2 linked regions of the Piscinibacter sp. HJYY11 genome follow. The protein of the gene in region 2 interacts with the protein of the main gene of each other region in a pairwise test. Links are inferred from orthologs where the notes say so. Each region holds a gene or a part of one and is shown on either strand. Other genes may lie near its edges.

The links. The genes of interacting proteins can lie anywhere in the genome.
Region 1: the proteins of gyrB (region 2) and gyrA interact in binary tests that used the Escherichia coli proteins (3 or more experiments, as listed by UniProt). The link is inferred for Piscinibacter sp. HJYY11 from one-to-one orthologs.

What each region holds. Positions count from the first base shown.
Region 1 is NZ_JAERQZ010000002.1:116,013-119,719, reverse strand. Bases 517-3,707 are described here. They hold gyrA (DNA gyrase subunit A), read left to right. Parts: upstream 517-885; coding sequence 886-3,507; downstream 3,508-3,707. Other genes in these bases: JI745_RS24300 (hypothetical protein), read left to right, coding at 3,504-3,707; ompA (outer membrane protein OmpA), read right to left, coding at 517-615. Outside these bases: more of ompA, read right to left, coding at 1-516. UniProt on the Escherichia coli protein: A type II topoisomerase that negatively supercoils closed circular double-stranded (ds) DNA in an ATP-dependent manner to maintain chromosomes in an underwound state.
Region 2 is NZ_JAERQZ010000001.1:3,285,498-3,290,028, reverse strand. Bases 821-3,943 are described here. They hold gyrB (DNA topoisomerase (ATP-hydrolyzing) subunit B), read right to left. Parts: upstream 3,578-3,943; coding sequence 1,064-3,577; downstream 821-1,063. Other genes in these bases: dnaN (DNA polymerase III subunit beta), read right to left, coding at 3,684-3,943; JI745_RS15220 (CsbD family protein), read left to right, coding at 821-993. Outside these bases: ethanolamine ammonia-lyase subunit EutC, read left to right, coding at 1-680; more of JI745_RS15220, read left to right, coding at 808-820; more of dnaN, read right to left, coding at 3,944-4,531. UniProt on the Escherichia coli protein: DNA gyrase negatively supercoils closed circular double-stranded DNA in an ATP-dependent manner to maintain chromosomes in an underwound state.

The DNA.
Region 1 (3,707 bases), on a different replicon or contig from region 2:
GGCGACCGGCGATGCTTCGCCCTTGCCTTCGGTGTAGACGCGGTTGGCTTCGATGCCCTTGCTGACCAGGTAGCTCTTCACCGATTCGGCACGAGCAACCGACAGCTTCTGGTTCGCGGCGGGCGAACCGTCGGAGTCGGTGTGACCCACGGCGATGATGACTTCCAGGTTCACACCCGAGGTCTTGCTGACCAGGTCATCCAGCTTGGCCTTGGCATCGGGCTTCAGCACCGACTTGCCCACATCGTAGAAGGCGTCAGCGGCGAAGGTGACCTTCTCGCTCACCGGAGCGGGCGGGGCCACAGGGGCAGGAGCCGGGGGAGGCGGAGCAACCGGCGCGGGGGCGGGAGCAGGCGCGGGGGCGGGAGCAGGTGCCGGGGCAGGTGCCGGAGCGGGGGCCGGTGCAGCCTTCGGTGCGCCATCGCACGAGGGATGAGCGGTCGCAGGGGTCCAGAACGCATCACGCCAGCACAGGTCGGCGGCGCCAGCCTTCCAGGGCAGGCCAAAGCCGCTGGTCCAGTTGTCGACGGACTTGGCTTGGGCAAACGCGGAGCCTGCAGCCATAGCGAGCGTGGCGGTTGCGAAGAGCGATGCGACCTTGTTCAGTTTCTTCATGGTTCTCCTCTCAAGGAAAGGGCAGATGTTCTAACGAGAAACGCTAAACCGAATCGGGAAGTACTGGCAAACCCCAAGTAACTCGGGCGTTTCCCACCGACAATCGATTGTGCCATAGGGTATTCGGACCCAAGCCTTTTGCCATCGGTGCAAACCGAAGCAAAGCCCGATGTTGCGCGACTGCGACAGCACTGTTCCAGCGCCTAGAATCGCGGGTTTCGCGCGCAGGCCGAACGGTGCCTGCCTTCATGGCTTTTCTGCCCACTCCGCATGACCCAGTTCGCCAAGGAAACCCTGCCGATCAGCCTCGAAGAGGAGATGCGGCGTTCGTACCTCGACTACGCGATGAGCGTGATCGTGGGGCGTGCTCTCCCCGATGCGCGCGACGGCCTGAAGCCTGTGCATCGGCGCGTGCTCTACGCGATGCACGAGCTGAACAACGACTGGAACCGGCCCTACAAGAAGTCTGCGCGTATCGTTGGCGACGTCATCGGCAAGTACCACCCGCACGGCGACCAGTCGGTGTATGACACCGCGGTGCGCATGGCGCAAGACTTCTCGATGCGCCACATGCTCATCGACGGGCAAGGCAACTTCGGCTCGGTCGACGGCGACAACGCCGCGGCCATGCGGTACACCGAAATCAGGTTGGCGAAGATCGCACACGAGATGCTCGCCGACCTCGACAAGGAGACGGTGGACTTTGGACCCAACTACGACGGCTCGGAGAAAGAGCCACTCGTGCTGCCGACGCGCCTGCCCAACCTGCTGGTCAACGGCTCCGGAGGCATCGCGGTTGGTATGGCGACCAACATCCCGCCGCACAACCTCAACGAAGTCGTCGATGCGTGCCTGCACCTCTTGAAGAACCCGCAGGCCACGATCGACGAGCTGATCGAGATCATCCCCGCGCCAGACTTTCCCACCGCCGGGATCATCTATGGCACGAGCGGCGTGCGTGAGGGCTACAAGACCGGCCGCGGCCGCGTGGTGATGCGCGCCAAGTGCCACTTCGAAGACATCGACAAGGGCGCGCGCCAGGCGATCATCGTCGACGAGATCCCCTACCAGGTGAACAAGAAGAACCTGCTCGAGCGCATGGCCGAGCTGGTTCACGAGAAGAAGCTCGAGGGCATCAGCCACATCCAGGACGAGTCCGACAAGTCCGGCATGCGCGTGGTGATCGAACTGAAGCGCGGTGAAGTGCCCGAGGTGGTGCTGAACAACCTGTACAAGCAGACGCAGCTGCAGGACACCTTCGGCATGAACATGGTGGCGCTGATCGACAACCAGCCCAAGCTGTGCAACCTGAAGGACCTGATCGCGATCTTCCTGGAGCACCGCCGCGAGGTCGTCACCCGCCGCACGGTGTTCGAGCTGCGCAAGGCCCGTGAACGTGGCCACGTGCTGGAAGGCCTGGCCGTCGCGCTAGCCAACATCGACGAGTTCATCGAGACCATCAAGACCTCGGCCACGCCGCCGATCGCGAAGGCTGCGCTGATGAGCAAGTCGTGGGACTCGTCGCTGGTGCGCGAAATGCTCGCCCGCGCCGAGAAGGAAACCGCCGGCGGCCGCGATGCCTACCGCCCGGAGAACCTGCCGCGCGAATACGGCATGCAGCCCGACGGCCTCTATCGCCTGTCGGACGACCAGGCCAGCGAGATCCTGCAGATGCGTCTGCAACGCCTGACCGGCCTCGAGCAGGACAAGATCGTCGGCGAGTACAAGGAAGTGATGGCGCAGATCGCCGACCTGCTCGACATCCTGGCCACGCCCTCGCGCGTGACGACCATCATTTCCGACGAGCTGCAAGCCATCAAGCTCGAGTTCGGCCAGACCAAGATCGGCGCACGCCGCTCGACCATCGAGCACAACGCGCAAGACCTCGGCACCGAAGACCTGATCACGCCCACCGACATGGTGGTCACGCTCTCGCACACCGGCTACATCAAGAGCCAGGCGCTCAGCGAGTACCGCGCGCAGAAGCGCGGCGGCCGGGGCAAGCAGGCAGCACAGACCAAGGAAGACGACTGGATCGACCAGCTCTTCATCGCCAACACGCACGACTACATTCTGTGCTTCACCAACCGCGGCCGCGTGTACTGGCTCAAGGTCTGGGAAGTGCCGCAGGGCTCGCGCGCATCGCGCGGCAAGCCGATCGTCAACATGTTCCCGCTGCAGCCGGGCGAGAAGGTCAACGTGGTGCTGCCGCTGACCGATGGCTTCCGCAGCTTCCCGGCCGACCACTTCGTGTTCTTCGCCACGGCGCAGGGCGTGGTGAAGAAGACCTCGTTGGACGAATTCAGCAACCCGCGCAAGGCCGGCATCATCGCCGTCGACCTCGACGAAGGTGACTACCTCATCGGCGCGGCGCTCACCGACGGCAAGCACGACGTGATGCTCTTCAGCGACGGCGGCAAGGCCGTGCGCTTCGATGAAGACGACGTGCGTGCCATGGGCCGTGGTGCCCGCGGCGTGCGCGGCATGATGCTGGAAGACGGCCAGAGCGTGATCGCGATGCTCGTGGCCGAGGACGAGACGCAAAGCGTTCTCACCGCGACCGAAAACGGCTATGGCAAGCGCACCTCCATCGTGGAATACACCCGCCACGGCCGGGGAACCAAAGGAATGATCGCGATCCAACAGAGCGAGCGCAACGGCAAGGTTGTCGCCGCCACCCTGGTGCGGCCTGCCGATGAAATCATGCTCATCACCGACAAGGGCGTGCTCGTGCGCACCCGAGTCTCCGAGATCCGCGAGCTCGGTCGCGCGACGCAAGGTGTCACGCTGATCGCCCTGGACGATGGCTCCAAGCTGAGCGGCCTGCAACGCATCGTCGAGAACGATGCCAACTCGGGCGACGAGCCCACCACTGAAAGCACTGAAGAATGAAGCGTCTGATCGGCCTGGCCCTGGTGGCCGCAGCAACCGTCGCCCATGCCCAGAACACCGCCATCCCCGGTGTGCCGGCCAGTGCGGCCAAGAAGGAATTGGTCCAGCGGCTGCTGACCCTGCAGCAGAACCAGCTGGACGGCATCACGCGCGACGTCGTGGCCCGCCCGGCCCAGCAGATCGCGGCCATGGCCGATGAC
Region 2 (4,531 bases):
AGCTGCTGCGCTTCGGCGCGGCGCATGCGATGGCGCGCGATGCGGTGCACCTGCCGCTCAATGCGGCCGGCTTGTGCAAGCGACTTCAAACCGATGGCTGGCCGACACTGCGCGTGCACAGCGCGGCCCCCGACCGTGCCACCTACCTGCTGCGCCCCGACCTCGGCCGCCGCCTGGACGACGCCTCGCAGCACACCTTGCAACAGCAGACCGACGCGACCGGCTGCGACCTGCTGCTGGTGGCGGGTGACGGCCTCTCGTCGCTCGCCCTCGAGCGGCACGCGCTGCCACTGCTCACCGAAGTGCGCCGACGAGCCCCTGCCGGTTGGCGCCTGGGGCCCGTGGTCGTCGCCGAGCAGGCGCGTGTCGCGCTCGGCGACCCGATCGGTGAAGCCCTTTGCACCCAGCTTGTGGCGGTGCTGATCGGCGAACGCCCTGGCCTCAGCTCGCCCGACAGCCTGGGCGTCTACCTCACCTGGGCGCCGCGCACCGGCCGGCACGACGCCGAACGCAACTGCATCTCCAACATCCGGCCCGAGGGCCTGCCGTATGCGCAGGCGGCGCACACGCTGTGGTGGCTGGCGCAGGAAGCGCGCCGCCGACAGCTCACCGGCGTGCAGCTGAAAGACGAGAGCGGCGCACCGGCGCTGAGCGCCGAGCCCACGGCACCGCGCCTGTAGGCGAGGTCCGACCACGAACCGCGCCTCTCTCTCGCAGCCGACTCGAGACGATCGGCGTAGCCTTGTCTCACGGTGAAGCATGTGCATCACATGCTTCGTATGGCAACCACCGACTGAAGGAGTTCATATGAACCGAGACCAAGTGAAGGGCGCCATGAAGGACGCCGCCGGCAAGGTGCAACGCAAGACCGGCGAAGTGATCGGCAGCCCCAAGCACGAAGAGCGTGGCGCGGCCAAGCAGGTCGAAGGCAAGGCGCAGAAGAGCGTGGGCAACGCGCGTGAAGCGCTGAAGGGCTCGCGGCATCGTGTCTGATGTCTCGACAGCACCATGACAAAGGCCCCTCGCGGGGCCTTTGCTTTTTTGAGCCGCTGCGCTCGACGCTCTAGACGTCGATGTTGGCGGCCCGCAGCGCGTTCTGCTCGATGAAGTCGCGCCGCGGCTCGACCTCGTCGCCCATCAGCATGGTGAACACACGGTCGGCCTCGATCGCGTCGTCGATCTGCACCCTGAGCAGGCGGCGCACGTTCGGGTCCATGGTCGTTTCCCAGAGCTGCTCGGGGTTCATTTCGCCCAGGCCCTTGTAGCGCTGGCGGCCGACGGCCGACTCGGCCTGCTGGATCAGCCAGGCCATGGCCTGGCGGAAGTCGCTGACCTTGGCTTCCTTCTGCTTCTCGCCTTCGCCACGCTTGACGACGGCTTCGGCGCTCACCAGGCCCTTGAAGGTGCGGCCGGCGGTGCTCAGCGCTTCGTAGTCGGCACCGTGCACGAAGTCGGCGGTGATCACGCTGCTCTTCACGTTGCCGTGGTGCATGCGGCTGATGCGCAGGATGTGCTTGTCCATGCGGGTGTCGAACTCGGCGGTGACCTCGGCATTGTGCAGCGCGGCCTTCAAGGCCGCCGCCGACTGTTCAGCGCTTTCCAGCGTGTCGAGGTTGATCTCCAGCCCGTTCGCCATGGCGCGCAGGGCCTCCACGTCCATCCACTTGGCCAGGCGGTCGACCACGTTGTTGGCGAGCACGTATTGGCGCGCCAGCGTGTCGAGCGTCTCGCCGGCCAGCACCGCGCCGCCCATGCCGGTCTCGAGCTTGGCGTCTTTGAGCGCCACCTTGAGCAGGTAGGCATCGAGCTCGTGGCCGTCCTTCAGGTACTGCTCTTCCTTGCCGAGCTTGACCTTGTAGAGCGGCGGCTGCGCGATGTAGACATGGCCACGTTCGACGATCTCGGGCATCTGCCGATAGAAGAAGGTGAGCAGCAGCGTGCGGATGTGCGCACCGTCCACGTCCGCGTCGGTCATGATGATGATGCGGTGGTAGCGCAGCTTGTCAGGGTTGAACTCTTCCTTGCCGATGCTGGTGCCGAGCGCGGTGATCAGCGTGAGGATTTCATTGCTGGTGAGCAGGCGCTCGAAGCGGGCACGCTCCACGTTGAGGATCTTGCCGCGCAGGGGCAGGATCGCCTGGAACTTGCGGTCGCGGCCCTGCTTGGCGGAGCCCCCGGCGGAGTCACCCTCGACGATGTAGATCTCGCACAGCGCCGGGTCTTTTTCCTGGCAGTCGGCGAGCTTGCCGGGCAGGCCCATGCCGTCGAGCACGCCCTTGCGGCGCGTCATCTCGCGCGCCTTGCGGGCGGCCTCGCGGGCCTTGGCGGCTTCGACGATCTTGCCGCAGATGATCTTGGCGTCGTTGGGGTTCTCGAGCAGGTAGTCGGTCAGCGCCTTGCTCACCACGTCTTCCACCGGGCCGCGCACTTCGCTCGACACCAGCTTGTCCTTGGTCTGGCTGGAGAACTTGGGCTCGGGCACCTTCACGCTGAGCACGCAGCACAGGCCTTCGCGCATGTCGTCGCCGGTCACCTCGACCTTGGCTTTCTTGGCGAGCTCGTTGTCTTCGATGTACTTGTTGATGACACGCGTCATCGCGGCGCGCATGCCGGTGAGGTGGGTGCCACCGTCACGCTGGGGGATGTTGTTGGTGAAGCACAGCACCGACTCGCTGTAGCCGTCGTTCCACTGCATCGCCACCTCGGTGGTGATGGTGGTGCCCTGTTCGCTGTTCTTCTCGCCCGTGGCGTGGAAGACGGTCGGGTTCAGCACCTTCTTGCCGGTGTTGATGAAGTCGACGAAGCCCTTCACACCGCCGGCGAAGGCGAAGTTGTCTTCCTTGTTGTTCCGCTCGTCGACGAGGCGGATCTTCACGCCGTTGTTGAGGAACGAAAGCTCGCGCAGGCGCTTGGCGAGGATGTCGTAGTGGAAGTCGTTGTTCTGCTGGAAGATCTCGTCGTCGGGCAGGAAGTGGACCTCGGTACCGCGCTTCTCGGTCTCGCCGGTGATGCGCATCGGGCTCACCTCGAAGCCATCGCGCATCTCGATCAGGCGGTCTTGCGGCACGCCTTTCTTGAACTCGATGTAGTGCTGCTTGCCGTCGCGGCGCACGGTCAGGCGCAGCCACTTCGAGAGCGCGTTCACGCACGACACGCCCACGCCGTGCAGGCCGCCCGAAACCTTGTAGCTGTTCTGGTTGAACTTGCCGCCGGCGTGCAGCTCGGTCAGGGCGATCTCGGCCGCCGAACGCTTGGGCTCGTGTTTGTCGTCCATCTTCACGCCCGTGGGGATGCCGCGGCCGTTGTCGATGACGGAGATGGAGTTGTCGCTGTGGATGGTGACGACGATGTCGTCGCAATGGCCGGCGAGGGCTTCGTCAATCGAGTTGTCGACCACCTCGAACACCAGGTGGTGCAGGCCGGTGCCGTCGGAGGTGTCGCCGATGTACATGCCGGGGCGTTTGCGCACCGCTTCCAGGCCCTCGAGGATCTGGATACTGCCCTCGCCATAACCGGCGCTGATCTCGGCGGCGGTCTTCTTGGCGGGTTCTTCGGGGAGGTTTTGGACGTCGGTCATGGCCGCTTGGAACTCTCTCAACGGGGTAGGCACCCCTCTTTAGAAACGGTGAAGCGGGCCGAAGCCCGCTTGGCATGTCACGGTCGGCACGAGGGCCGCGCAGGGGTCAGATCCTCATCGGCATCACCACGTACTTGAAGCCGGCCTGCTCGGGCACGGTGATCAAGACGCTGGAGTTGGTGTCCTGGAGCTCGAGCTTGACCATGTCGACGCTCATGTTGGCCAGCACGTCCATCAGGTAGGTCACGTTGAAGCCGATCTCGATGGTGTCGCCGCCGTAGTCGACCTCGAGTTCTTCCTTGGCCTCTTCCTGTTCGGCGTTGCTCGAGGCGATGCGCAGGCTGCCGGGCTCGAGGTTGACGCGCACACCCTTGAACTTCTCGCTCGTCAGGATGGCGGCACGTTGCAGGCTCGCCAGCAGCGGCGCGCGGCCGAGCGTGAGGCTGTTCTTGTGGTTCTTCGGGATCACGCGGTTGTAGTCGGGGAACTTGCCCTCGACCAGCTTGGTGACGAACTCCATGCCCGAGAAGCTGAACTTCGCCTGGTTGCCGGCAAAGCGCATCTCGATCGCGGTGTCTTCGTCCTTCAGGAGGCGCTGCAGCTCGAGCACCGTCTTGCGCGGGAGGATCACTTCCTGCTTCGGGATCTCGACATCGAGCGTGGCCTGCGCGAGCGCGAGGCGGTGGCCATCGGTGGCGACCAAGGTCAGGCTCTTGCCTTCGGCGACGAAGAGGATGCCGTTCAGGTAGTAGCGGATGTCGTGCACCGCCATCGCGAAGTGCACCTGGTTGATCAAGGTCTTCAGCGTCTTCTGCGGCACGCTGAACATCGGCCCGAAGTCGGCGGCTTCCTGCACCAGCGGGAAGTCGTCGGCCGGCAGGGTCTGCAGCGTGAAGCGGCTCTTGCCGCCTTGCAGCGTGAGCTTGTTCTGGTTGGCCGACAGGCTCACCGTCT